DNA from 2 places in the Paenibacillus protaetiae genome. Region 2 is predicted to be linked to the other one. Evidence: predicted binding sites of a transcription regulator. Region 2 holds the regulator's gene; the other holds the start of a gene.
What was found. The regulator NrdR, encoded in region 2, represses ribonucleotide reductase genes. The targets are predictions, from matches to a motif close to AACACNATATATNGTGTT.

Region 1: the regulator NrdR is predicted to act here: its motif matches at 3,248-3,265, upstream of ET464_RS02020 (adenosylcobalamin-dependent ribonucleoside-diphosphate reductase).

What each region holds. Positions count from the first base shown of each region.
Region 1 is NZ_CP035492.1:467,546-479,243, reverse strand. It holds gene ET464_RS19685 (hypothetical protein) at 1-52, opposite strand, end outside; gene ET464_RS02020 (adenosylcobalamin-dependent ribonucleoside-diphosphate reductase) at 419-3,208, opposite strand; gene ET464_RS02015 (DEAD/DEAH box helicase) at 3,488-5,290, shown strand; gene ET464_RS02010 (YqhG family protein) at 5,287-5,934, shown strand; gene ET464_RS20665 (YqhG family protein) at 5,913-6,230, shown strand; gene ET464_RS02005 (hypothetical protein) at 6,443-7,342, shown strand; gene ET464_RS02000 (YqzE family protein) at 7,333-7,527, opposite strand; gene ET464_RS01995 (N-acetylmuramoyl-L-alanine amidase family protein) at 7,708-8,472, shown strand; gene ET464_RS01990 (divergent polysaccharide deacetylase family protein) at 8,437-9,195, opposite strand; tRNA gene ET464_RS01985 (tRNA-Leu) at 9,457-9,541, shown strand; gene ET464_RS01980 (hypothetical protein) at 9,691-9,885, opposite strand; gene ET464_RS01975 (hypothetical protein) at 9,995-10,321, opposite strand; gene ET464_RS01970 (xanthine phosphoribosyltransferase) at 10,403-10,972, opposite strand; gene ET464_RS01965 (hypothetical protein) at 11,169-11,698, shown strand, end outside.
Region 2 is NZ_CP035492.1:1,983,792-1,995,489, reverse strand. It holds gene polA (DNA polymerase I) at 1-1,328, shown strand, start outside; gene mutM (DNA-formamidopyrimidine glycosylase) at 1,388-2,254, shown strand; gene ytaF (sporulation membrane protein YtaF) at 2,450-3,136, shown strand; gene coaE (dephospho-CoA kinase) at 3,149-3,745, shown strand; gene ET464_RS09220 (lytic transglycosylase domain-containing protein) at 3,742-4,308, shown strand; gene ET464_RS09215 (alpha/beta-type small acid-soluble spore protein) at 4,399-4,608, opposite strand; gene nrdR (transcriptional regulator NrdR) at 4,776-5,249, shown strand; gene ET464_RS09205 (HIT family protein) at 5,350-5,784, shown strand; gene ET464_RS19800 (hypothetical protein) at 5,914-6,087, shown strand; gene ET464_RS09200 (hypothetical protein) at 6,161-6,424, shown strand; tRNA gene ET464_RS09195 (tRNA-Ala) at 6,508-6,578, shown strand; gene ET464_RS09190 (MFS transporter) at 6,671-7,843, opposite strand; gene ET464_RS09185 (winged helix-turn-helix transcriptional regulator) at 7,977-8,348, shown strand; gene ET464_RS09180 (class I SAM-dependent methyltransferase) at 8,501-9,211, opposite strand; gene ET464_RS09175 (LSm family protein) at 9,387-9,755, shown strand; gene ET464_RS09170 (hypothetical protein) at 9,786-10,301, shown strand; gene ET464_RS09165 (SGNH/GDSL hydrolase family protein) at 10,646-11,698, shown strand, end outside.

The sequences.
Region 1 (11,698 bases), 1.5 Mb from region 2:
CTCTTGTGCTGTTTCCAAGCGGATCAGCCGACCGTGTTTCAAAAGCCCGCACCCAAGCATCCTAACCAGCAAGCCCGGGCTTGAAATCGGTTAACCCATTCTCTGAATGTCGCCCATGGGCCAAAGCCATCGAGAGCGCTCGGTTTCAAGAGTCCACATAGTCGAAATCCTTCTCCTTGACAATTGTAAGTGTCATAACATGCCCGCGAGAGAGCCTCTCGTAATGAACTGTTCCTTCGTGGCTGGTGGGTGCATCAGTACACTTGATCAGTTTAATACGTTAAAATTGCTGAGCTATCGGAGATGATAGTGCCAATTAACTGGCCGTTTTTCACAAAGTCGGTATTCTTTTGGACAAAATTCTCAACTTTAGCATTTATAACATAGCCTAAAATAAAAAGGAGCGCTCGCGCGCTCCTTAACTGCACTTGCTGTAACCGCAATTGCTGCATTGCTTGCAGCCTTCCGTATTGATCAGCGCCGCAGCGCCGCAGGAAGGGCACAGATCCAGCGATGTTAAGCTCCCGCTGCCGTGATGATGCTGATAACTTAGCTCATCGCCTTCCTTCAAATGCACGGCAGCTGCCGCTTCGGCGGTAGCCGCTACAACTTTTGCCGCGGATGCGTCGAAGGCGGCTGCTTCCGGAGAAGGCCCGGCTTCCATATGCATCTCCAGTGCTTTGGCTACTGCATCGGCAATCGATTCGACGCGATTTGCACCGAAACCAATTGCGCCGGTTCCGCCTATGCCCTTCAAATGTTTCACCAGCAGCTTAACTTTGCTGCCGTGATTGCCGTATCGCAGAAACAGCGAGCATACCCGGCCCAGTGCTTCCGCCATAGCGAATACGTCCGATCCGGCTTTGCCTACGTTAAGGAATATTTCTCCCGGCGTCCCGTCAATATCGTTGATCGTAATGTATGCCATTCCGAACGGGGTGTTCAGCTTATAGGTCGCTCCCCGCAGCACCTGCGGCCGGCGTCTATATTCCTTGTCCAGCACCTGGCCGCTAGCGCCAATGCCCGCATAAGCCAAGGCTGCACCGCTGCCCGCTCCTGCTGCAGTATTTGCAGCTGCGGTTTCGATGACCGCGCTAGCTCCCGTTCCGCCGCTTCCCGGTACTGTGCCATCTACGCCCGCGCCCGCGCTGCGCGCCCCTGCAGCCCCAGCTTCGTCACGCCTGCTGCTCGCACCGGCTCTGGATATCGCAACCGCAGCTCCGGCTTCGCCGCCTCCGCTCGTGACGGCATCGGCCGATTGCGCTTCCTCCTTCGCGGTCGAAAGCACCTGCACATCCCGGCTGCCGTCGCGGTAGATCGTGACGCCTTTGCAGCCCAGATCAAAAGCAAGCTCATACAGCTCCTTCGTTTCCTCTACAGTGAAATCATGCGGCGCGTTAGCCGTCTTCGAGATCGAACTGTCCACCCAGCGCTGGATTGCCGCCTGCACGCGGATATGGTCCTTCGCCGACAGCTCCATTGCCGACACAAAATAATCCGGCAGCTCTTCGCCAGGATGGGCATCCTGCCATTGCTGCGCAATCGGCACCAGCTGCTTGTCGAAGCCAAGCCGGCTCTGGCGGTAATATTCAAACGCAAAATACGGCTCGATGCCTGTCGATGTGCCGACCATCGTACCCGTGCTTCCGGTCGGCGCTTGTGTCAGCACCGTCACGTTCCGCATACCGCTGCGGCCGATCGCTTCCCCTACTTCCGGGAACTGTCCGATCATCTGCTTCATAAAGCCGCTTTGCACAAACTTTGCTTCGTCGAACGCGAGAAAAGAACCTTTCTCCGCCGCAATATCCGCCGAAGCCAGATAGGCCTCACGCGCAATAAAGCGGTACAGCCGGTCCAGAAAATCAAGCGATTCCGGGCTGCCGTACCGGATGCCCAGCTTGATCATCAGCTCCGCAAGGCCCATCGAACCAAGCCCGATCCGCCGCTCGCGCTTCTGGTTTTGTTCATTTTGCTCAAAATGGTACGGCGTCGCGTCAATCACATTGTCGAGGAAACGCACGGCATAACGCGTAATCGTCGCCAGCTCGCTCCAGTCCACATCATGTGCAGCCTCATCGTAAAACCGCGATAAATTGATTGCGGACAAATTGCACACCCCCCACGCCGGCAGTCCTTGCTCGCCGCACGGGTTCGTGCTGATAATCGGGTTAAAATACCAGCTGTTCGACAGCTCATTGTAGCGCTCCATAAATACGACGCCCGGCTCGGCCGATTTCCATGCCGATTCGATAATCTGATGCCAAATGTCTCGTGCCTTCAGCTTTTTGTACGGGATAACCGGCTTCCCTCTGCTCCGCCAGTCTTGCAAATCGCCTCGCCACAGCTCGTCATACTCCGGATCGGTTGTATCCGGGAACACCAGCTCCCAATCCAGATCACCCTTCACCGCTTGCATAAAACCGTTGCTGACACAAATCGACAGATTCGCATTGGTCACCTGACCCATCGTTTGCTTCACTGTAATAAACTCCAGCACATCCGGATGCCAATCGTTCAGCATAAGCATTAAAGCGCCGCGGCGGCTGCCCCCCTGCTCGATCAGACCGGTCGCATAACTGAACAAGCCGCCCCATGACACCGCTCCGCTGGATTTGCCGTTGACGCCTACGACGTTCGCCCGGCGCGGGCGCAAGCTGGACAAGTTAATGCCCACGCCGCCGCCGCGCGACATAATTTCCGTCATTTCGCTTAACGTCTGCATAATGCCGCCGCGGCTGTCTAGCGGCGAAGGAATAACGTAACAGTTGAACAGTGTCAGTTCCTCGCCAGCGCCTGCACCTGCTGCAATACGTCCGCCTGGTACCAGCTTCCAGTCTTCCAGCGCATAACGGAACTTCTCCCGCCATAGCGCCTTCTTCTCCGCGTCCGGCTCCACTTCCGCCATCGTCGCCGCCAGCCGGTCCCACATCTGCTCGGGCGACTGCTCGGCCGTTACGCTAAGCCGCTCCACTTCCGCCTGGACCGTTTCGCCGCTTCGCAGCCGCACCTCTGCCGTCCGCCCGTTTATTGCCGCAATTTCGCCAACCTCTTTGGCCGGGAATTTCGAATCCTCTTTGGTCGTTACAAGCACGACGTCGCCCGGAGCCACCTGTTTCGCACCTTGCTGCTTTAAGGCATACCGGTCCAAAAATATTTTTTCACTTAAACCTGCCAGTTTCGTTCTGCCTGCACTCGTCCGTTTCTCCATCCCATGCTACCTCCCGAACTTCGACTTGGCCATCCATTTTAATCAATATATTGTGTCTTCATCTTATTATATTATACTGCATATTGATTTTCATCCTTCTTTTTCCGCTTTTATCCATTTAAATCTGCGCCAGGCGGAACGAGCTGTTCGGGTTCGCGGACAGCCGGGATGCCACAGCAGGTTTATTTCATCTCTTTCTTAGTAAAACTGGGAAAAGACGCACATACTAGACCAATTGAAATTCGAGTCATTTTACAGCATTGAAAGGAGCGCTCATCCATGACTAACTCAGCAACGCCTCCGCAAGGCACATCTTTTGTCCAGAAAAAGCTCCATCCGCTCGTGGATTTGCAATGCGACCGTGGCTGGTTCGAAGAGCTGCAAAACCGTGTTGCCAAAAATGGCCCGTGGGACGATTGGAGCTTGTACCAGCTGTCGGTAGAAGCGGAACAAGCCAAGCTGATTGAAAGCTTTGACCAGCTGCAATCCCTTCGCCTGCTTCCTGCCATCGAACCGATGCCGCATCAAATCAATACCGCTCGCAAAGTGGTTCACGAAATGGGCGGCAGGGCGATACTCGCGGACGAGGTCGGCCTGGGCAAAACGATTGAAGCCGGACTCGTGCTGAAAGAATATATGGTCCGCGGCCTCGTTCGCCGCGCGCTCATTTTGGTTCCGGCATCGCTTGTGCTGCAATGGGTGCGCGAGCTGAACCAGAAGTTCGGCATACCCGCCATCGCCCAGAAAAAAGAATATACCTGGCAAAATGACATCGTTGTTGCGTCCATCGACACGGCCAAACGGGATCCTCATCGCGATATCGTGTTAGGCACCGATTATGATCTCATTATTATTGATGAAGCGCATAAGCTGAAAAACAAAAAAACGACCAACTACCAGTTTGCCTGTCAGCTGCGCAAAAAATATTGTTTGCTGCTGACCGCGACGCCGATGCAAAACGATCTGGACGAGCTGTACAACCTTATTACGCTGCTGAAGCCGGGACAACTGGGCGGACAAAGCGATTTTGCCGCCAATTTCGTCGTTGACAAACGGCTGCCCAAAAACGAAGACCAGCTGCAGGAAGCTTTGTCCGGCATTATGATCCGCAACCGACGGGGTGATGGGGATATTCATTTTACAAGGCGCTTTGTCAAAAACATCCCGCTTACCCTGTCGCCTGAGGAGCAGGCGTTATATAACGCGGTGACCGGGTTTGTCCGGGAGCGGTTCGACGAAAGCGGCGGCGATCTGACGAGCATGCTGTCGCTGGTAACGCTGCAGCGGGAGGTGTGCAGCAGCAGGGATGCCGTATTCCTGACGCTGGTCAATCTGTTCAAAAAGACCGCCGAAGACTCTCCGCTCCGTCCGCGTATATGGGAGCTGGTCGAGTTTATCCGCCAAATACAAGCGAATACGAAAGCGGAAAAAACGATGGAGCTTATTCAGCAGATGGACGAGAAGGTGATCATATTTACGGAATACCGGGCGACACAGGAATATTTGCTTAACTTTTTCCGGGAGAAAGGCATGATCGCCGTGCCTTACCGGGGGGGCATGAACCGAGGCAAAAAGGACTGGATGATGGATCTGTTCCGCGGCCGCGCCCAGGTGCTGATCGCAACGGAAGCCGGCGGCGAAGGCATTAACCTGCAATTTTGCCACCATATGATCAACTTCGATCTGCCATGGAATCCGATGCGGGTAGAGCAGCGGATCGGACGCGTACACCGGCTGGGCCAGACGGAAGACGTCAAAATTTACAACCTGTGCACGCTCGGCACGATCGAGGAGCATATCGTCCATTTGCTGCATGAGAAAATTAATCTGTTTGAGCTGGTGATCGGCGAGCTGGATCATATTCTGGAGAAGCTGGAGCACGGAGACGAATCCATTGAGCAGCGGCTTGCCAGAGCGATGCTGGAAGCCGGCGACAACAATGAATTGCGCGAGAAAATCAGTCAGCTTGGCTCATCAATCTCCTCCCGGCTCCGGGAAGAAGAAAGCCACAGCGGCGTGCTTAATCCATCCACGTTCCGCGCTTTCGACGGTTTGGGACAAACGGTGGAGGTGCAGCCGTGAACGAGAAGCAGGTACACAAATTCGTGCAGCGTTATTTAGATGCAACTGGCTGCCAAGTGCTTGAGAAATCCCCGCATCACTTGGTGGCGAAGCTGTCGCCGCAAGCGGACCGCGAGCTGACCAACCGGCCGTATTATTGGGGTTTTGTCGACCGGACCGGCGCCGAACCGGAAACGATGACTTTTTTGTTCGTGACGGATAAAGCTAAATATGATGCGGTTCAGGAGCAGCAAGGGCAGCAAAAGCAAGCGGAATCCGGCACTGCTGACGCCGCTGCCGAATCGGCATTATCCCGATCGTTTGGTTTCTTGAACCCGTCGGCTCTCCAGCATTCGCGGGTTCCGCGTGAGGACGTTTATTTCGGCTCGCGCAAGTTGGAGCAGCTGTTTGGCGCGGCCAGATCCCAAGGCAGCTACGTCTATTTGTTTCAGGAACCGGATAGACGGCAGCAGTTCCCGCTGCAATCAACGCCTTATACGGCATGGCTTGGCGTTAATATACGCGTCGAATTCGCTTGCGACCGCAAACGCGAGGAGATTCACTCGTTTGGCGTATCACTGGCGACAGGCCGGCTGATGGAGCGGTTTCATGACCGGCTGCTGGAACTGAAGCTTACCCCCGCTTGCCCGCCAATATTTATGTGACGAAAAACGGCTTATCCTTCGGCAAAGCGTTAAGCATAATTGAACAGACATTGGAGCGCAAGCTGAGGGATTACGATTACAGCTGGGCGGAAAGCGCATCGGCAAGGCTCGCCGAAGAGCTGTCGCAGGTTGACTCTTATTACGAACCGCTGCTGAAGCATGCCGAAGGCGAGCGAAAAGACGCCATTCAAGAGCAATATGATCAGCGCGTGGCGGAAATCCGCTGGCAATACGAGCCGCGCGTGACGGCATCCGCCATTAATTGCGGCATCTTTCATTTGGAAGGCATCGAATAAAGAGGCGATCAGACGGAATGAGACGCGATTCGCACCGATACGGCAAAAATAGAACCCGAAGCTTCGCTTCGTGCCTGACAGGTTGCAACAGTATTCTTTCTGACGAATTGCTACAATGAGACAACAGCGGAGAAGCGGACAAGCGCTGCTTCCCGTTTTTTAGACCGGATATGCCCATTACAGCGATTTATAGAGACAGGAGGTTAAGTCGAATGAGCCTTTCGAAGCGATACCGGTTTACGGTAATGTTGTTGTTGCTGCTGCTCGGAACGGTAAGCGCTCCCTTCAATTGGACAACTTACGCCGCGCCGGACAATACAGGCAGCATCCCTACCGAGGTGGAGCAATCGGCCAAAGAATGGATCGCCGCCATCGCCAAGCAGCCTGAATTTGCAAGCTGGAAGAACGCGTCTTATTCCATTAATCCGCTCGGGCCAGGCACGCATGGCTGGCTGGTTATTGTCCGGAAGGACAACGGCAGCGTCGGTTACCTGGTCGTCAATGCGGTTGCCAACAATAATGTACAGCAATACCAATTAGGCGAATATGGGCTTGGCCGTCCCCCATTTGATGCTTCAATGCTTGAGCTGGCGCTAAAGCGCCTTGAACTTATTCCTTCATCTGCGGCTGTTCAGGATCAAATCTATGTTCATCCTTTAATGGCGGCTTGGAAGCTGGACGGGAAATATGCGGATGCTTTTAGCGGAGAAGGGCTGCCGGTAGACAGCCAAACCTGGGCGGCAGCACAAAGCGAAGAACAGCAGCGCTGGAGCGAATTGTTATTTCAACTCCCGGCTATCGGGCTGGCCGATATAACCGATTCAGCGGCGAATTCTTCTTTTAACCCTTATTACACACTGCCCTGGCTGCTCGGCCAACCATTGCCCGATACCGGGGAAGACAAGCTGAAGATGTTGTTAAAGGAGCATAAACAGCTTATTTATACATCCGAAAGCTTCGATCAGGCATACCGCTATGTGTGGGCGGTTACAGGATATCAGCAGTGGGCCAATCAAACGGTGTATGCCGCTCTTGAAGCAGCGGAAGCAGACGGCAGCAAGCGTTATATTCCGCTTCAGCTGCTCCATGAACTAGGCGGCTTCTACCTTTGACGGTGAACTTGCCTTCTCCACCATAACACGACGCCGTATGCCCCGACGCCAAACCATCTTGTCACCCAATGCTCGCGTTCGGCTTTCTCCTGCACTTTCGTTTGCTTGCGCTCCACGCGCGGCGTGTCCATATAGGTGACGAACCGTTGGGTCAAATATTTGATATATTCGTTTTCGCCTGCCATTATTTTCACCGCCTTTTTTCTCTGCCGGCAGAGGCGCCCGCGCTCGAGGCGCGGAATCTCTGACGGCAGCTTTTTGTTTATTTAGAGCATTCCCCGAAGCCGCTTGCCGTAAACATGTATGAGTTTGCCTCCGAAAAGCCACGCTACAACCATTGACTTCATCATGGCGGAGGAACCAAAATGCGATATCAACCAATGGCAAACGCCTTGATGGCGTTATGCCTGCTGTTTACCTTTGGCACCGCGCCAAGCAAGGCTGCAGCCGCTACTCCGGAAAGCGGAACAGCGGGCAGCAGCGAGGTGCAGGGAAGCGGACACAATAATGGAGCTGACAGCAGAGAAAGACTGCAGCTTCATTTGCCTTCTGCGGTTGTGCTTATTGACGCCGGCCATGGAGGAATTGACAGCGGAACATTAACAGGCACGATTTTAGAAAAAGACATAAACCTCGTCATTGCCAAAAAACTGTATCTGTTATTACGCAGCCAAGGTATCATTACCGTCCTGAACCGGACGGGCGATTATGCGTTAAGCGACGATAACCGCTGGCATGCCTCTTCATCGCGTCACCGTAAAGATCTGTCCCAGCGGCGTCAGCTGACGGAGGAAATTCCGACCGAGCTGCTCGTCAGCCTTCATGTGAACTGGACTAAAGACCGCTCGGAACGCGGGCCGCTGGTCTTGCACCAAAGCAGCGGCGAAAGCGCCCTGCTCGCATTTTGCATTCAGGATGCGCTGAACCGCCAGCAGCAATCCCGCACACTGCCGCGGGAGGGCAAACCTTTCTACCTGCTGCGGCGCGTTCAGCAGCCAGCCGTTATTGTGGAAATGGGTTTTCTCAGCAATGAAGCGGATCGCCATATGCTGACCGATCCGCTTCAGCAGAATCGTATTGCCGCTGCCATTGCTTCAGGCATCCGGCAATACAAATGGCTGACCCGGTGAAGCCGGCAGCATGCTGGATGCTTTGACAAAGTTAACATAATTCATCATGCCGGGGATCGACTGTTTCAGTACCCCGGCTGTTTTTTTGCCGGGAACGCCGACATGCCCGATTATAATGCAGCTGGAATGGGATTCCAGATGTTTCTTCAGCAGGCCGACTTGTTTAAAAATATGCTGCTCCGAATAAATATCATCCAGAAACAGCTCATTGGATACGAGCGGTACGCCTATCTCCCCGGCTACTTTCGGAATGACCGTTTTCCAAGTGGTGCGGCTGTCCAAAAAATACAGCCCTCTTTCCTTGCATACGGTCAGTATGATGCGCATAATCCGCTCATCGGCGGTGATTTTGGAGCCCATGTGGTTGTTCATCCCAATCGCATGCGGCACGTTATCGATCGCATTTTCCACCCGGCTGCGAATTTCGGCATCGCTCAGATCGGCTGTAATCGCACCGGGGCCAAGCCAGGATTTAAGCCCTTTGTTAGGCTCCATCGGCATATGAACAATGACATCGTGGCCAAGCCGGTAGGCCAGCTCCGCATCCTCTTTCGTCGTGGGCATAAAAGGCATAATGGCCGCCGTAATTTTGACCGGGAGCTTCAGCATTTCTTCCGTTCCGTCCATCCGGTTGCCGAAGTCATCGATTACGATCGCCACCTGCCGTTTGGCCTGCGGTTCGTTTGGTTGTGCTGCATAGGCTTGTCCGCCGCAGCCCAGCATCAACACAGCCGCCGCAGCCGCGATCAGGCGAGCCGCTTGCTTGAACCCTTCTCGCTTCTGCCCTTTATGGCGTAATGTACCCTGCTTCATATATGGCACCTTCCTCTTTCCGTATCGCGGCAAAGCCGCCTTTACAGTGTTTGTGCATCCGCCTAAAATTATGCCATTATTTTCTTGAGCGCTCGCAGCAAGTCGCAAAATGAAAGCTTGACTGCTTGTCCACCCCGGTGCTATATTAATAAATGTCAGTTTATTGTTTATGCGGTCGTGGCGGAATTGGCAGACGCGCACGGTTCAGGTCCGTGTGGGCTAACCCCCCGTGGAGGTTCGAGTCCTCTCGACCGCATCCTAAACCAAAAGAGCCGTCCTCAACGCAGGTTTTCAGCTGCTTAGAGGGCGGCTCTTTTTGGGCTTTGCGATAGAGAAGCGGCAAGCGGAAGCGCACAGGTCGTTTGTCGGAACAAAACCCGGAGCTTCCGCTATTGGCTGCTTGGTTTATTGACCGGCCGGAACGTAGCGGTAGCCCCTGCTCAGCTTGACGACACGCCGGCTTGGCTTCCGGATGACAACGGACTCCTCATCCCAAGCCACGATAATGCCGTATACATCATTGACTTCCATCTCATCACGGATAACACGGACCGTTTCGCCGCTTTGACGATAGCCGTCCAGCTCTTCCTCTGTAATCATTGCGATTCCTCCTTAGGCTTAGCCCCAATGCATATTGAAGCGGGTTATGTAAAAGAAAAACCCCTGCTTTAGCCAGGGCGGCTAAACGGGGTCTTATATAGAATGCGAGTTAACCAACATGTTCTTTGGAATCGTTGGTTTCGGTTTCGTACCATTCATCCAGCACGCGCGATGACATAACGCGTTTGTCAATGTATTCCGCCTGACGTTCGGTAAATTCGGAACGCCATTCCATATCCAATTCATTGCATAGCTTCACAATCGTAAGAAGCTCCGACCAGGCCACATAACGTTTATACCAGAAAAATTGCGGATGTTCAATCATGTACGGATACAGATCGTCAAATTCCGTATGCTTACAGTCGAGCGCGCGTTCAAAGTGAACTTTGGCGTCGGACAGTTTCGTATTCATAAAATCGTTTGACATGTTCTCCATCATTTTTTCTGCCTCCCCTCGTCACTTCTACATTATAAGCGAAAACGGCATACGGGAAAAGGAATTTCTAATTGGTACTTGTTACTCAAATGTAATTTCGCCGTTGCTCAAGGAAGAAATCCGAACGAGCGGCTCCAGCCGAACGCCTTGCTCACGCAGCGATTTCCCTCCGGATTGGAATGTTTTCTCTACCACAACGCCAAGCCCGACCAGATGCGCGCCCGAACGCTCGATAATTTTCACCAGCCCCCGCGCAGCATCTCCATTGGCAATAATGTCATCAATAAATAACAGCCGGTCATTCGGGGACAGATACTCTTTGGACACCATAATATCGGTTACGATGCCTTTCGTGAAGGAAGGCACACGCTCGCAATAAGCATCCGGATCGGCAATGAGCGTTTTTTTGCGGCGGGCGAACACCATCGGCACCTCCAGCTGCAAAGCCGTTGCGAAAGCAGCAGGGATACCGGACGATTCAATCGTAATAACTTTTGTAATCTGTTCTCCGGCAAATATGCGCGCAAACTCCTTGCCCATCTCCATCACCAGCTTTGGATCAACCTGATGGTTGATTAAAGCATCCAGACGCAATACGTCGTTTGACAATACATCGCCATGTTCGATAATTTTTTGTTTTAAAATGTCCATCGTTATCCAATTCCCTTCGACTACAAATTCCTTTTCGATAACGTACCACAATTCGTGCGATATAAGCAACCGGAATCATAGAACCCGCTTTACAGCAGCTTAACCTTTTCAAATCGCTTCAAAAAAAGAAACTTTTTCCATCTTTGGACGTTTAATGAGAAACGGCATTAACTGATGATTAAGGAGGCAGGAAGAGATGAAACGTATCGCCTTGCAGCATCTGCTCATAGGTTCTTCTGCGGTCCTGCTGCTGGCGGCAGCCGGCTGTCAGAGCAGTCCGCGCTATCTTCCTGAAAGCTCCGTTATGATAGGCGATCATGAGGTATACCCGGTGACCGACAGCCCGCAAAAATCGTATTTGGCCAATGTTCACAACGAGGAGAAGGGCGTCCATGCAACAGGTCCGGGCCAGACGCCCAAAAGCGGCGAGCAGGAACCCGTCAGCGGCGCTGCCGCTGAACAGCTTCATCCCGGTGCAAGCGACGCCTCTGCTTGGAATAAGGACAAGCCCGCCCTTATGAATATAGCCATCGGGGAATTCTTCGGCAGCTTGAAGGAGCGTTTCGGGAACCCTTCGGACAGCTACGACCTCCCGGACGGCGACAAAACGGTTACCGTTTACGAATATGAGGGATATTCTGTTGGCGTCAGCAGCGAGCAGCACGTTCAATTTATTGAAATTCATAGCAGCCTCATTCCGAGCGGCATCGGCGAACTTCAAATCGG
Region 2 (11,698 bases):
TTAAAGTGCCGGATGAAGAGACGCTGCTCCGGCATTTGGCGGTTAAAGCGGACGCCGTCCGCCGCATCGTCCAGCTGCAGCGCGCCGAACTGGACGCTACCGGCATGAACAAGCTTATCTATGAGCTGGAGCTTCCGCTATCCCGTGTTCTTGCAGCGATGGAGCTGCAAGGCATCGCGGTCGCGAAGGGAGAACTTCAGTCGCTGGGCGGCGAGCTGGAGCGGGGCATATCCGAAGCGGTGTCCCGCATTTATGAGCTGGCTGGCACCGAATTCAACATCAATTCGCCTAAGCAGCTTGGTGAAATTTTGTTTGATAAGCTGGGGCTGCCGGTTATTAAAAAAACCAAAACCGGCTATTCCACCGATGCGGATGTGCTGGAGAAGCTAGAGCCGTATCATGAGATCGTGCCGCTTATTTTGCATTTCCGCCAGCTGGCCAAGCTCCAGTCTACTTATGTGGAAGGGCTGCTGAAGGAAATTCGGACCGAAACGGGCAAGGTGCATACCTATTTCCGCCAGACGATCGCGGCTACCGGGCGGCTGAGCAGCCAGTTCCCGAACCTGCAGAACATTCCGATCCGGCTGGAGGAAGGACGCAAAATCCGCAAAGCATTTGTGCCGTCCGAGCCGGGCTGGTACATTCTGGCGGCGGACTATTCGCAGATCGAGCTGCGTGTGCTGGCGCATATTTCAGGCGACGAACGGCTGAAGGAAGCTTTTATCCGCGATATGGATATTCATACGAAAACCGCAATGGACGTGTTTGGCGTTTCAGCCGAAGAGGTAGACTCCAATATGCGCAGATCGGCGAAGGCCGTCAACTTCGGCATCGTATACGGCATCAGCGATTTCGGGCTGTCACAAAACCTGAACATTACACGCAAGGAAGCGGCTCAGTTTATCGAACAATATTTTGACGTATTCCAAGGCGTGAAGAAATATATGGAAGATATTAAAATGCAAGCCCGCAGGGACGGTTATGTGACCACGCTGCTGGAGCGCCGCCGTTATTTGCCGGATATTAAAGCTTCCAACTTTAACCTTCGTTCGTTTGCCGAGCGTACGGCGATGAATACGCCGATTCAAGGGACGGCCGCGGACATTATTAAGCTGGCGATGGTGCGGATGGACGAGACACTGAAAGAACGCAAGCTGAAAAGCCGCATGCTGCTTCAGGTGCATGACGAACTGGTATTCGAAGTGCCGGAGGAAGAGCTGGAGCTGATGAAGCAGCTTGTGCCGCAGGTGATGGAGTCTGCGATCGAACTGGACGTGCCGTTACGGGCGGACGTCAATTACGGTGTGAATTGGTATGAGGCCAAATAACGCCAAATTAACGCATTTGGGGCACAAATCGGGTATAATGGTGGTTGAGGTGAAGAAATATGCCCGAATTGCCGGAAGTTGAAACGGTTAAACGAACTTTAAATGAACTGATCACAGGAAAACGCATCCGTTCGGTAACGGTGAAGCTTCCCCGCATCATTCAGCGTCCGGCTGAGCCGGAGCAATTTGCGGATGCGTTAGCCGGCCATACGATTCAATCGGTCGAACGGCGCGGCAAGTTTTTGCGTATACTGCTGGACGGGCTGGTGCTTGTATCCCATCTGCGGATGGAGGGCAGGTACGGCGTTTACGCCGCCGATGAGCCGGCGGAGCTGCATACGCATGTCATTTTTCATTTTGACGACGATACCGAATTACGATATAAAGACGTTCGCCAATTTGGCACGATGCATTTGTTTATGCCGGGCGAGGAGCTGGAGCTTCCTCCGTTAAACAAGCTGGGCATCGAGCCGCTGGAGCCTGAATTTACGCTGGAGGCGCTGCGCGGGAAGCTGGCGCACCGCACCTCCAAAATCAAGCCGCTGCTGCTTAATCAGGAATACATTGTGGGGCTTGGCAATATTTATGTGGATGAGGCGTTGTTCCAAGCCGGCATTCACCCTGAGCGGACGGCTGATTCGCTGGCCAAGGCGGAGTGGGAGCGGCTGCATGAGTCGATTCGCGCCACGCTGGAGCGGGCGGTTGCCGCTGGAGGCTCTTCTGTTAAATCTTACGTAAACGGCCAAGGCGAAATGGGGATGTTCCAGCATCAACTGCTCGTTTACGGACGAAAAGACGAGCCTTGCCCAAGCTGCGGACGGCCGATTCACAAATCTGTTGTCGGCGGACGCGGCACCCATACTTGCCCGCATTGCCAGCCGCTGAAGGCGGCGCGTGCCGCAAATAAAAGCAAACGTGCAACGTGACGATAAATACCGATTAGGCAGCAGCGCAACGCGCAAAACGACGCCTTCCGGTGTTCCATCAGCCAAGCTTCCGGATTCCAGGAGGCTTGGCTGATGTGCACAGGACGGCCATCCCCGCATATGATGTGTTGTTAGCAAATAGGCACGTGCCCGGTTCAGACAAGGGGACGTTTGCTTTTTGGGGGAGGGATGGCGGTGCTGGCGCATACAACCTCGCTGCTGCTGCTTGCTTTTGCCGTCAGTATCGATGGATTTGGCGTTGGAATTACGTACGGGTTAAGGCGGATACGTATTCCGCTGCTATCGGTGTTTATTATTGCATGCTGCTCCGGTATTATTATTTGGCTGTCGATGCAGGCCGGTACTTATATTTCCGGTTTTTTGTCGCCGGTTGCGGCCAAGGATATCGGTGCCTGCCTGTTGTTTGTGATCGGGGGCTGGGCGCTTATTCAGTCGATCCGGCGCAAACAAAGCGGCAAAGATGCGGAAGATGACCTTCCTGTAGAAACGAGAGCAGCGGAACGTGCGGCACATCCTGTTTTGGTCATGATGGTTGAGCTGAAGCGGCTTGGCCTTGTGATTCAAATTTTACGGACGCCGCAGGCTGCAGACGTAGACCGGTCGGGGACAATCTCCGCATCGGAAGCGCTGATGCTTGGTTTTGCGCTGTCGCTGGACGCCTTTGGCGCCGGATTCGGCGCAGCGATGCTTGGGCTGCCGCCGTTTATTACGGCGCTTGCGATTGCGGCTGCCAGCGCGTTTTTTTTGCTGGGGGGCATGGGGTTCGGCTTTCATTTTTCCAAATGGAAAGGAATGCAGGCTTTGTCTCTGCTGCCGGGAATAATGCTCATCATCATTGGAATGTTAAAGCTGTTGAACTAGAGGTGAATGCGGATGAAGATCGGACTTACCGGCGGAATCGCCACAGGCAAAAGCACCATTGCCCGCATGCTGGTGGAGCAAGGGGCTTATTTGGTGGACGCTGACCAGGTTGCAAGAGAAGTCGTTCTTCCCGGCGAACCGGCATTGGAGGCTATCGCCTCCTTATTCGGACAAGCTGTGCTGCAAGAGGACGGATCCTTAAACCGGCAAGCGCTCGGATCTATTGTATTTCAAGACCGCGCGCTGCTTGCCAAGCTGGAAAGTATTACTCACCCGGCTATCCGGAAACGGATGCAGGAACGTATACATAGTTATTTGGCGCAAAATCCCGGGGGGCTGGCTGTGGCCGATGTGCCGCTTCTTTATGAGACGGGGCAAGAGGCGTTGTATGACGGCATTATGGTTGCCTATGTGCCGGAACAGCTTCAGCTTGAACGGTTGATGGCGCGCAACGCGATGCCAAAGGAAGAAGCGCAGCGGCGCATCCGTCTGCAGATGGACATCGAAGAGAAAAAGCGCCGTGCCGATTGGGTCATTGACAATAGCGGCAGCCTGGAGGATACCAGGCGCCAGCTGGAGCTTTTCTGGACAAGCCAGGTGCTGTCATGAAAGTATTATTGCGCAAACGTGTATTTCTGCTGCTTGTTTTAAGTTTTATTGCTTTTCTTTTTTTCAGCTCGGACGAAATGGGGCGCTGGATGTATCCGATCAAATACCAAGACGATATTCGCGCCAGCTCCAGAGCTTATCATATGGAACCTCATCTCGTTGCTGCCATTATCCGTACGGAAACCAATTATTCGCTTAATAAGGTGTCGCATAAAGGCGCTTTAGGTTTGATGCAATTAATGCCGGATACGGCGGAATGGATTACAAAGCAGGCAGGGTTTCAGAATGTAACGAATGAAATGTTATTGGAAAGGCCGGATGTCAGCATTCAAGTCGGAACATGGTATTTGCAATCGCTGCACAAGCAGTTTAATGATAATTCGATTGCTGCTGTAGCTGCTTATAATGCAGGGCCGGGAAATGTGAAGAAGTGGATTGATTCGGGGGAATGGGACGGAAAACTCGAAACGGCTGATCAAATTCCGTTTGGAGAGACACGCCATTATGTACAACGCGTTATTTATTATTATAATAAGTACAAGGATTTATATCCGGATCTTTGATTTTATTATTGGCAATGGTGAACAACGGGCTTTGGCAGCCCCGCCGCTTCAGGACGGGCCTGCCAAAGTATCCTTTATACATAGCGACTGTTATTTACCAGCAAGGGATTGCTCTGCGATTTGTACCAGACGGCGAGTAATGTTACCGCCGATGGAACCTGCATCACGAGTGGTAATGTTCCCGTAGTAACCATCTTGCGGGATTGCAATACCAAGCTCTTGTGCAACTTCGAATTTCAGTTGGTCCAGAGCTGCTGTAGCTTGTGGTACAACCAGTTGGTTGCTGCTGCCTTGTGCCATTGTTTTTCACCTCCTTGCGGTTGGTAACTGTATTATGCTCGATATTTTTTAAATCATTACAGGTTAGTACTGGAAATGTATAGGGGCAGTTGATTTTGGATTTGTACAGGTGATAACGCTGGCTTCCATCATGCCTGCATAACGAAAACGGAGGGTCGAATGATACAATGAAATGTCCATATTGTGATTATGCCGGAACGAAGGTGCTGGATTCCCGCCCCGCTAACGAAAACAAATCGATCCGCCGCCGCCGCGAGTGCGAGCAATGCAGCCGGCGTTTCACAACGTTTGAAATGGTGGAAGAGACGCCTCTTATCGTCATTAAGAAAGACGGCAGCCGCGAGGAGTTCAGCCGCGACAAAATATTGCGCGGGCTTATCCGCGCATGCGAGAAACGGCCGGTGTCGGTTGAGCGGCTGGAAGTGATCGTATCGGAAGTTGAGAAAGAGCTCCGCACGACGGCTCTCGCCGAAGTGGAAAGCCGCGACATCGGCGAAATTGTGATGAGCCAGCTGTACCCGGTGGACGAAGTTGCTTATGTGCGATTTGCTTCGGTATACCGCCAATTCAAAGACATCGATATGTTTATGAAGGAATTAAACAGCCTCTTGTCCAAAGAACCGGCCAGAGGCGATAAGTAAACGGAATGAATCCTTGCTGCTTTTTCGTGCGGCAAGGATTTTGTTTCCGTTGGCGCTTGAACGGAAACTAATACAATGGCAAGAAGAACGGAGGGGCTGTATGGGGGAAGAGAGCTTGGAGCATTTGAATTGCTTGGGGTGCCGGATCGCAAACGGCATTGAGCCTGGTGTAAATACCGTATTCGACAACGAATGGATTGCTTGCGTGCTCGACACTGCTCCTTTTCACGATGGCCACACATTAATTTTGCCAAAAAAACATTATTGGGATGTGGAAGACCTCGATGCAGAAGCTGCAAATGCCATCATGAATGCATCTCAAAAGTTATCCGTTGCGCTAAAACGGATCTTCCGGCCGGACGGTATCACCATATGCCAGAACGGCGGCAAGTTCAATGACCTTGGCCACTATCACATGCACGTAATCCCCCGTTATGAAGGGGACGGCTTTTCCTGGAGCGATCCGCTTCATCCGGACGGCGCTGAAACCCGGTTAAGACAAACGAGAGAGAAGCTGAGGATGGCATTAGGTTAGCTGGCAAAGCCGGTTCAGTTCAATAAAGCGGAAAGAGCCGGCTGCGGCTCTTTCTTTTTTGACAAGAACGTATGTTCGGTAGTAGAATAAGGCAACAACCATTATGGAATTAAGGAAGATGAGACAACCGTGGACAAAGACTTTTTCAACGAAATGCGCAAAATCAGCCACAACGACGACATGAGATCCAGACTGCTGATTCATGGAATAAAGCGGATTTTGGAGGAAAAGCAGGAGGAACCGAAACTGCGGCGGCTGTTCCGCAGGAAAAAGAAGATCGTCGCGCGCGGCTGGGACGACTAGGCACCGACAGCTGTATGAAAAGGAAGGGAAGAACGGCAGCAGGCTGCCTCTTCCCTTATAAAGGAGAATAGAGATGAAGCTGCAGATCAGGTTTCTCGCCATTTACTTTATTTTATTTCTTGCATATGGCTTGTTCAATCACTTTATTGATCAGTCTTGGGTGAGAACCGCTGCCGGTTTCGTTGTTTTGTTTATAGCCTTATATTCACTCAGTCGTAAATTCACCATGTTTAGAATGTTAAGCAAAGAAATCCCTTTATGGGTTGGGATATTCATCCTAATCATGACTCCTGTCGCTTACTTGATTATCTTGACTGCATTCAAGATAGTAGCATAGCAGTAAATCTCACAACAAAGGCTTGAATTTGCTGGAAGAATGTTATATATTAATTCTTGTCACTACTATTTACATAATGATATGGGGCTATAGTTTAGGGGGAAAACAGGTCGCTGGCAGCGATCAGTCGGCGGTTCGATTCCGCCTAGCTCCATCCAACAATCCTCGGGACCGATTAAGGTTCCGGGGATTTTTTTGTATGAATCAGGACGTAACATCCCTGAAGGCTGCCCATACCCGCATCGGTTACTCGGTATTTCTGACGTTCTTCCGGCCCAGCGCAAAGCTGATTTGCGCGGCTATTAAACCGAGTGCAACAAGCCCGGCAGCAAGCCAAGGATGGTACTGCAGTGTAGCTGTTCCGCTCACCAAATATCCGCCTGCACCCGCACCGCCTGCAATGCCCAGATGGATGACAGAGGTGTTCAAGCTTAGAACGAAGTTGGCCGATTTAGGCGCCTGCTGAATCATATAGCTCTGTACGGCTGGACCGGAAGCGAATAACGCGATAAACATGATGACGATCAGCCCGACCGCGAGCGGGGTAGAGAATGATAGGAAAGGCAGAAGGGCTAAAGCCAGCAGATGAATGGAGATGAAAACGCCCAGCGCGCGTGAAGCTCCCCAGCGGTCCACTATGCTGCCTCCTAGCCGGGAGGCAAAAGCGCCAATTACGCCGAGAGCGAGCATCATGAAAGCAATATCCGCTGTTTCGAAGCCTAGCAATTGCTGCATATAAGGCGAGATGTAGGTTAAAAAAACAGAGTTTCCTCCTTCACGAAACAATGAAATGAATAAGGCAAAAAGAATAACCGCATGGCCCGCTTGTTTCAATTGACGCGAGATTGGAACCGGATCATCGCCTTCCACATCAGGCAAGAGGCGTACAATGGCTACACCGGCTAGGACGCTAAGTGCACCTAACAGGATGAAGATAACCCGCCAATTCCACCAGTCGGCTATGGCGATGCCAAGCGGCACGCCCAGTACCATCGAGCTGCTGAAGCCTAAAATAATAGTTCCGATAGAACGGCCAAGTTTATCGGCTGGCACGAGTTTTGCGGCAATGCCTAATGAAACAACGAGGAACATGCCTGAGCTTGCTCCAAGCACTACACGCGCAGCCAATAACGTCTCGAGGTTTGGGCTATACGCGGATAATGCACTTCCAGCGATAAAAAATACAAGCGAACCAACGAGCACTAGCTTCCGGTTTGCGCGGCTTGTCAGCACGATGAGTAGCGGAGTGGCTACTGCAAAGGACAAGGAATAGGCGGTAATAAGCTGGCCGGCAACGGCTAAGGTAATATTTACATCTTTGGCGATTAGAGGTAAAATTCCTGATACCACTAATTCGGATGTAGCGGTAAAGAACACACCAATAGCGAGAATATAGATCGCAAATGCATTTGTTTTCATCCAATTATCAAATCCCTTCAGGTCTATTGATTGCATTATATTTAAGATGCTTTATTTATGTAAGAGAGCAAATGAAATGGATGTAATCCAAAAAAACAGACTAACTTACAAATTAGTAAGTAGAGGTGGCTATATGGATAATTTAACGAATGAACAGCAGCTCCCGGCTGAGGAAAAGCACCCTAATGAATCGGGATATTCTCACATTTGCTCGGTCCTGGAAATATTGGGTGCAAAATGGTCCTTTCTTGTTATGGCTGAACTGCACAAAGGACCACGAAGATTCCAGCAATTGCTGCGGGATGTTGCTGTCGTGCGAACGCAGTCATTGACGAATGTGCTACGGCAATTGGAAAGCAATGGTATCGTTCATCGCGAAGTGTTTCCAACCGTACCTGTGACCGTCGAATATTCCTTGACGGATAAAGGGAGGGACTTTCAAGCAGCGCTTAAGGAGATGGAGAATTGGGCGATCCGATGGGGAAATGGCGTTCGAGAGGAGTAAAAGGCCGATAACTTTATGGGCATAGAGTCAATTAATGCGCGAGAGCGCATATCAAAACACCTTCAAAAGAACACGCTCCTTCTGCATCGTGAAATGAGAGGGAGTTCTTTTGAAGGTGTTTTTTGTTTTAATAACAGCTTTATATATTATGATCAGGTTTTCCGAGCCGTAATGACAACGCTGCCCATCACACGGGAGTATTTGCTCATCAGGCGTTCATTGTTCATCATCATGGCTACTGCATCTGGTTTTGCAAACAGCTCGTGGTCGATCACCCGGAATGGATCGTTGTCATTGGCCGTTTTTTTCAGCTTTGAAAATCTGGACGCGGAGCATTGGTGAAACCCTGATTTTCGCATCAGCCTTAACCATGCCGGGACGGTTCGCAGATGATGTAGCCCGTAAAAAGACTGTAGCTCCTTCTTTTGCGCCGTGGTTAATGGTTTGGCAAATGCCAGCTCGCGGTCGTACAGGACGCCCTTTGGCTTCAACACTCGCAAGTATTCGCGTATAGCGGAGTTTCCTTGCGTAAAGGCCGTAACCGATTCCGTAAAAATAACATCAAACGTCTCATCCGGAAAAGGCATGGAAGCGGCATCCGCTTGCAGGAAACGTACGCGTGCTCCGTTTTGCTTCGCACGATGCACCGCTTTTTGAATCATATGTTCGTTCCGGTCTATGGCTGTCACCTTGCAGCCTAAGCTGGCTAAATAACAGGCTGTCCGCCCCGTTCCGCATCCTGCCTCCAGGACTTTGGTGCCGCGCGGAAAGCCGATTTGTCTGATGAATCGTTTTGTCGCTTGGAAACCTCCCGGATGTGCGCTTCCTTCACCGAGCCGGGCCAACAATGTATGGTAATCCAACTCTTCCTCACCTCTTCCGATATGTTATGCACCACCTCCTTCATGACTGCACCCATTCTTCGCTGTTTTTTGGGAGCTCCCGCAATTATTTTCATGTTATGGCTTAGACAATCATACAAACCTTATCGCCGATAGTTTCATAGTCTAGCATATAGCAGGTTAGGAGGAATGAAGTATGCAGGAAGTTTATCCGGTTTGCCGTAAGACGGTTTATCCGTACATCGGACGGAGGGTTAGTGCGTTCACGCATGACGGAAGGCATTTTATCGGAACAATAAAGGGGGTAAGAGACGGGAAGTTAATGTTTGAGAACTGTGTTTTTGACAAAAAGCCTTTATCTTTGTCGTCCGTTCGGAACGGTAAGTATTCCACTAAACAAGCTCGCTCCAGCCATAAAGCCAAACTGTCCGGTTATTATGGCGGCGGCTACAGAGGCTACGGCGGTTACGATGGAGGTTTTGGCGGCGGTTACGGCGGCGGTTGTTTCTTTTGTTCATTTGCAATCATAGCATCACTGTTTATATTGCCTTTCTTCTTCATTTAAGTGCGTACAAACTGTGAAAAGAGGGATCCCATGGCATCCAGGAAAGCTCCTAAAAAAAGAGAGCCTAAAGGAAGATTACATGCGGTCAAAGAAGCTAATCGTCTGATCGGGCAGCCTGTTTGCGTGGTATTAGGCGATGGGAACTGCTATGTCGGAACGGTTAAAGCGATTCATGATCATAAGCTGAGTCTTGCTGAATCCCGACATTGCGGGAGAATAAGTTTGTCCAACCGTTCCAAGACACCGGAAGTTCAAGTGTCGGGAATACTGGATTCCTTGATAGGGGGAATCGGAGCGCTCAATTCGTTTGGTTCCATGGCAACAAACTTATTTAAACCGATGTTTTCCGGTCAGCCTGAACCGGCCGGAGCGGGAGGGGCGGGGGACTCTGCGGCAGCTGAAGGCCCATCCATTGCTTCTGGTCCGGCAGGCGGAGGGCAGCCGGGCGGGGGATTCGGATCATTTAAACAGTTCATGCCAACCTTACAGGTCGGCATGAACATGGTGAAGACGATTATGCCTTTAATGGGAATGTTCAAAATTTGACGATTGGCATCAGGTGTGCCTGAACAAGAACAGTAGCGACAATTAACGCCAGGGGCTGGTCTCCTGGCGTTAATGTTTTGCGTAAGCTTCGGTGTTCACGTTACAAGTCCTCCTCGGGTAAGTTCGCTTGGAAAGGAACGATTTCAGACAGACCATCAAGCCGGGATTCCCGCAAAAAAAAGTCGAAAGAAGCTTTAAAGCATGCTATTATTGCAGCATTCCTAATGAGAGGGCTGATCCCACTGACTGACAATAAATCAACAGACCTGAAGTTGAATGAATTCGTCAACGGAGGTCCGGTTGCCCCAAAAGATCCGGTTGAAAAACGAAGCGGTTTTTTTATTATGTTTGATACGATTATCGAAGCAACTGCTCGCCCCGACGGAAAGTTCTCGCAAGAGATATATTTGGAAGGGCGGCTCATAGACAAAGCTAGATTTGCGGGCGGTATTACGGATGAGGCCATTCTTGAACATCTGAAGAGCTGCAGCGGGTTTCGACGCCTGGTTCACAGTATTGGAATTTCCGTCAAGTCAAATGAACAAGAATCGGCAGGCGTTTTTTTTGTGCTTGAAAATTGGGGAGTAACGAGCAAATACGAAACAGGTACGCGGCTTAGAATTCCGTGTGAGACCGACGGTTCGGAAACGATTTTGACGTTGGAGGAATACGATTGGTCGCCGGATGACGATGTACCCGGCAAGTTCGCTTTCGAATTCGAGCGTGAAGGCACACTGGCGACAGTAAGCATTATTTTTTACCTGAATGAAGGGTATCAAGTGCCCGAGTTTCAGGTTGAGCCGCCGGTTGATTTCAGATCGGAATCCTACCGGGAGATGATCGCCAAGTCTCTATTAAACAAAGGCAACAACAAGAGATTGAAAGCGGCGATCGACAAAGCAAAGCGGGGTGAGGATGTCACGATCGCCTACATCGGCGGCTCGATCACGCAAGGAGCGGGAGCCAAGCCGATCCATACGGAATGTTATGCTTATCGGTCGTATGCCATCTTTAAGCAAATGTTCGGCAAAGACGACGGCGGCCATATTCATCTGATTAAAGCAGGAGTGGGCGGAACACCGTCGGAGCTGGGGATCGTCCGTTACGATCGGGATATTCTCAGGAACGGGGATGTGAATCCGGATATTGTGATTGTTGAATTTGCAGTCAATGACGAAGGAGACGAAACAAAAGGCAACTGTTACGAGAGCCTGACATTAAAAGCGCTCACCTCTGCCAATAAACCTGCCGTAATATTATTGTTCAGCGTGTTTTTGAATGACTGGAATCTTCAGGACCGGCTTGCTCCAGTAGGAGAACACTACGATCTTCCGATGGTCAGTGTAAAGGACGCAGTAGTAGAGCAGTTTCGGTTAACCAAGACAGAAGGAAACATT